DNA from 2 places in the Anoxybacillus sp. PDR2 genome. Region 2 is predicted to be linked to the other one. Evidence: a T-box and tRNA genes for the amino acid it is inferred to sense, from the RefSeq annotation. Region 2 holds a T-box; the other holds one or more tRNA genes.

Region 1 (2,441 bases), 1.9 Mb from region 2:
TTTTATGGTCGGCCTTTCTTTGTATTTATTATTCATTTACATTTGACATTTTGTCAAGTTAAAAATTCGGAATAATCAAAAACAGAAATGCACAATATTATATAGATCAAGTTTTTTTATAAATTTTTCTTTCTAAATAATTGGAGGAACGAATATTTTTGAGGCGTATGATGTAACTTATTATGTTAACATAATAGAGTTATACCGTTTTTCCACGGTCGGTGATCGAGCATCATCTCTTCTCCCGTGTGTTTTGAAGATGACACTCGTTTTATCTTTAAATGATTTTATATAAAGTAAAAAACACTATGCTTTAGCACAGTGCTTTTTACTTATGACCCGTACGGGATTCGAACCCGTGTTACCGCCGTGAAAGGGCGGTGTCTTAACCACTTGACCAACGGGCCTTGCATTCAGCAGTGGCGGAGAAGGCGGGATTTGAACCCGCGCGCCGCAAAAACGCGACCTAACGGTTTAGCAAACCGTCCCCTTCAGCCACTTGGGTACTTCTCCAATGGCTCCGCAAGTAGGATTCGAACCTACGACCTACCGGTTAACAGCCGGTTGCTCTACCGCTGAGCTATTGCGGAATAGTGGATAAACACAAAAACTAACGAATCATTATTCGTATTTTTCTACTGCCTCTTCCTCTTCAAGACATTCGAAGAAGCACAATGCGTCGAGGCAACTCGCTGTTTGCTCAGAGGAGAAATGCTCGTCGCTGAGCGATTGCGGAATAGTAGATGAAAACAAAAGCTAACTGACCAATGTTATAGAAGAAATTCACAGAACACCTATAGATGGGCAACACATGTCACCAAACTTTATGCAAAGAAACGCTTTACAAAAAGAAAGATGGGCCTAAGTGGACTTGAACCACCGACCTCACGCTTATCAGGCGTGCGCTCTAACCAGCTGAGCTATAGGCCCGTATACAAGCGGGTGATGGGAATCGAACCCACGACATCAGCTTGGAAGGCTGAGGTTTTACCACTAAACTACACCCGCATAATTATCAAATTTTTTATTACAAATTTCTAGTATCCCGATATACCATGCCTCTTCCTCTACCAGTTCATTCTAAGATGCTTTGTGCGTCGAGGCAACTCGTCGCCTATTCAATGATGTATCGCTCGTGGCTGAGGTTTTACCATTAAACTACATCCGCGCAATTATCAAATCTTTTATCACAAATGTCTTGGGATAATATGTATGGGGCGACTAGTGGGAATCGAACCCACGAATGCCAGAGCCACAATCTGGTGCGTTAACCACTTCGCCATAGCCGCCATTACTTTAATAAATCGATGCCGGCTGCAGGACTTGAACCCGCAACCTACTGATTACAAGTCAGTTGCTCTACCAATTGAGCTAAGCCGGCTTTATCTATAGAACTAACCATAAAAGCACATGTTCTGTGCCTCTTCCTCTTCAAGACATTTCAAGATGTCCAATGCGTCGAGGCAACTCGCAGTCATTTCACCGATGCTCCGCTCGTCTCTACCAATTGAGCTAAGCCGGCATTCATAAGATGCGTTGGATAAAATAAATGGTGGCTCGGGACGGAATCGAACCGCCGACACAAGGATTTTCAGTCCTTTGCTCTACCGACTGAGCTACCGAGCCATACATATTTTATGGCGGTCCCGACGGGACTCGAACCCGCGATCTCCTGCGTGACAGGCAGGCATGTTAACCACTACACTACGGGACCAACCGTTTTATTTGGTTGCGGGGGCAGGATTTGAACCTGCGACCTTCGGGTTATGAGCCCGACGAGCTACCAGGCTGCTCCACCCCGCGATGACAAAATTATATTTTTTTCAATCAATATTATGTATGGTGGAGGATGACGGGATCGAACCGCCGACCCCTTGCTTGTAAGGCAAGTGCTCTCCCAGCTGAGCTAATCCTCCTAAAAGTGACCCGTACGGGATTCGAACCCGTGTTACCGCCGTGAAAGGGCGGTGTCTTAACCACTTGACCAACGGGCCATTACATGAAATAGTGGCGGAGAGCAAGGGATTCGAACCCTTGAGACGCTGTTAACGTCTACACGATTTCCAATCGTGCTCCTTCGACCACTCGGACAGCTCTCCAAAATGGCTCCGCAAGTAGGATTCGAACCTACGACCTACCGGTTAACAGCCGGTTGCTCTACCGCTGAGCTATTGCGGAATAGTGGATAAACACAAAAACTAACGAATCATTATTCGTATTTTTCTACTGCCTCTTCCTCTTCAAGACATTCGAAGAAGCACAATGCGTCGAGGCAACTCGCTGTTTGCTCAGAGAGGAAATGCTCGTCGCTGAGCTATTGCGGAATATGTTTAATATAAAGCCTAGCAACGTCCTACTCTTGCAGGGGCGTTAGCCCCAACTACCATCGGCGCTGGAGAGCTTAACTTCCGTGTTCGGGATGGGAACGGGTGTGACCTCTC
Region 2 (2,441 bases):
TCGTGTGGGTATGAGTGCGTAATAAACTGCAGTTTTAATAATGCACCCGCTTCTTTTAACTTTTCTGTCACAGCTTTGTTGGCATCATCGTAGAACAATCCTGCAAATCCCGGGGCTTCCTCTGTCATATAGCCTCGTTCATCAACCGGACAAAGCACGCCGAGATGATATTTTTGTCCGATGAGGAAATCATCCTCCCCATGTCCCGGCGCTGTATGGACGCATCCTGTTCCTGCATCGGTTGTAACATGTTCACCGCAAACGACGAGTGAATTACGTTCATAAAACGGATGCTTCGCTACGACGTACTCAAGCTCGTTTCCTTTCAGTGTTTTGATCACCTCCGCTTCCTCCCAGCCAATTTCTTTTTTGACCGAAGGGAGGAGAGCAGAAGCAACTACATATTTTTCATCATTTACTCGAACAACGCTATATTCTAAGTTCGGATGGACGGCAATTCCTAAGTTAGCAGGAATCGTCCAAGGGGTCGTTGTCCAAATGATAATTTTCTCGTCACCTTCAAGAACGCCTTTTCCATCTTTAACAGGGAAAGCCACATAAATAGATGGAGAGCGTTTATCTTTATATTCAATCTCTGCTTCAGCTAATGCTGATTCGCTGGATGGAGACCAGTATACAGGCTTTAGGCCTTTATAAATGAGCCCTTTTTTCGCCATCTCGCCAAATACTTTGATTTGCTGAGCTTCATATTCCGGCTTTAATGTGACATATGGATTGTTCCAATCACCGCGAACCCCGAGACGCTTAAATTGCTGACGCTGACTGTCAATTTGTTCATAAGCATACTCTTCACAAAGTTTACGGAAGTCCGCAACACTCATTGTCTTGCGGTTGACACCTTTATTTTTTGTCAAGGCTGTTTCAATTGGCAACCCATGTGTATCCCAACCAGGAACATATGGAGCACAGTAACCGCTCATTGATTTATAGCGAACGATAAAATCTTTGAGAATTTTATTGAGCGCATGCCCCATATGGATATCACCATTTGCATATGGAGGGCCATCATGCAGCACAAATAGCGGACGTCCTTTCGTGCGCTCCTGAACTTTTCGATAGATATCCATCTCTTCCCATTTTGTTTGCATTTGCGGTTCGCGCCGCGGGAGATTTCCACGCATTGGAAAATTTGTTTGCGGCATCAATAATGTATCTTTATAGTCCATCTCCACATTCCTCCATCTTCATCATCATCAAATATAAAAAGCCGCTCTCTCCCAAAAGGGACGAGAACGGCCTCGCGGTACCACCCTTATTGGCTATGTATGATAGCCCTCTTTACATTCGTAACGGGAATGACGCGCCATCGCTTACTCACCAATTCAGCGTGGGAACTCCAGGGTGATCTTCACTCTTTCGCTTATGCCGGGCTTCCACCGTCCCCAGCTCGCTACAATAAGCATATGAAAGAGCTACTGTCCCTTTCATCGTTGATCACAATATTGTATCTTATACTTGAATGGTCATCCATTCATACGCCTTCATTCAGCTGCACAGCTGGTAAACTACTCACCACTTAGCTAACGCTTGAAGTGGGAGCTTCTCAGTTCTACGACAAAAGAACCTTTCGTCTTCCTGAGCGTTACTTCGGGTCGTTCCAACCCTAGTCGGGGTTCTTTCGTGCCTTGGATATTTTACGCATGGAAGGCTTTGCTTGGTTTTCGTATGCGATTTTCTCCATGCCCCCTCATATCCCGTTCACAAAGAACATGATATACATTTATTCTATCATGCGTTTTGGCTGACGCCCACCAAAATTCATCTCCCGCCTACTCAAGGGGCTATGTCCTTCACGTTCCTTGAGGAGGGAGACTTCTTTCGGAAATCCGTTAAAAAGCACATTTGATCCTCTTTATAGATACACATGGTCAATAGTTATTTTGATTATATGCGAAAAGGACAAAATCCGTCAAGATTGGCTCAATTTTTCATGTTCTTCCACTTCAATTTCCTTGACCTCATACTCCATTAAATGGTCCCAATCTCCGTTGTTCAACATTTCAAGCTGGGCTTCCACGAGCATGCGAAAGCGCGTACGGAACACTTTGGATTGACGTTTAAGCTCTTCGATCTCCTGTGCAATCTTCCGCGATTTTGCAAGCGCTTCGCTAATGATGCGATCAGCGTTTTTTTCGGCTTCTTTGATGATAAGCTTAGCCTCTTTTTGCGCATTTCGCTTCACTTCTTCCGCCGTTTCCTGGGCAATCAAAATAGATTTATTAAGCGTTTCTTCAATATTTGTAAAGTAATTAAGCTTTTCCGTTAATTCAGATACCTTTTCCTCGAGCTGTTTTTTTTCGCGAATAATCATTTCATAGTCTTTAATGACTTGATCTAAAAACTCGTTTACTTCGTTTTCATCATACCCGCGGAATCCTTTGCTGAATTCTTTATTATGAATATCTAATGGCGTTAAAGGC

Evidence for each region. The T-box of region 2 lies ahead of ileS (isoleucine--tRNA ligase). A T-box ahead of a tRNA ligase gene usually reads a tRNA of that ligase, here a tRNA-Ile.
Region 1: it encodes a tRNA-Ile, which carries the amino acid that the T-box ahead of ileS (isoleucine--tRNA ligase) is inferred to sense. The anticodon was not compared.

The regions. Positions count from the first base shown of each region.
Region 1 covers NZ_CP047158.1:3,169,375-3,171,815, forward strand. Annotated here, with positions in the region: tRNA gene GRQ40_RS15205 (tRNA-Glu) at 336-407, opposite strand; tRNA gene GRQ40_RS15210 (tRNA-Ser) at 421-513, opposite strand; tRNA gene GRQ40_RS15215 (tRNA-Asn) at 516-590, opposite strand; tRNA gene GRQ40_RS15220 (tRNA-Ile) at 857-930, opposite strand; tRNA gene GRQ40_RS15225 (tRNA-Gly) at 938-1,008, opposite strand; tRNA gene GRQ40_RS15230 (tRNA-His) at 1,214-1,289, opposite strand; tRNA gene GRQ40_RS15235 (tRNA-Thr) at 1,309-1,381, opposite strand; tRNA gene GRQ40_RS15240 (tRNA-Phe) at 1,551-1,626, opposite strand; tRNA gene GRQ40_RS15245 (tRNA-Asp) at 1,639-1,714, opposite strand; tRNA gene GRQ40_RS15250 (tRNA-Met) at 1,727-1,803, opposite strand; tRNA gene GRQ40_RS15255 (tRNA-Val) at 1,841-1,916, opposite strand; tRNA gene GRQ40_RS15260 (tRNA-Glu) at 1,923-1,994, opposite strand; tRNA gene GRQ40_RS15265 (tRNA-Ser) at 2,009-2,099, opposite strand; tRNA gene GRQ40_RS15270 (tRNA-Asn) at 2,104-2,178, opposite strand; rRNA gene rrf (5S ribosomal RNA) at 2,341-2,441, opposite strand, start outside.
Region 2 covers NZ_CP047158.1:1,295,322-1,297,762, reverse strand. Annotated here, with positions in the region: gene ileS (isoleucine--tRNA ligase) at 1-1,187, opposite strand, end outside; T-box leader at 1,241-1,458, opposite strand; gene GRQ40_RS06310 (DivIVA domain-containing protein) at 1,931-2,441, opposite strand, start outside.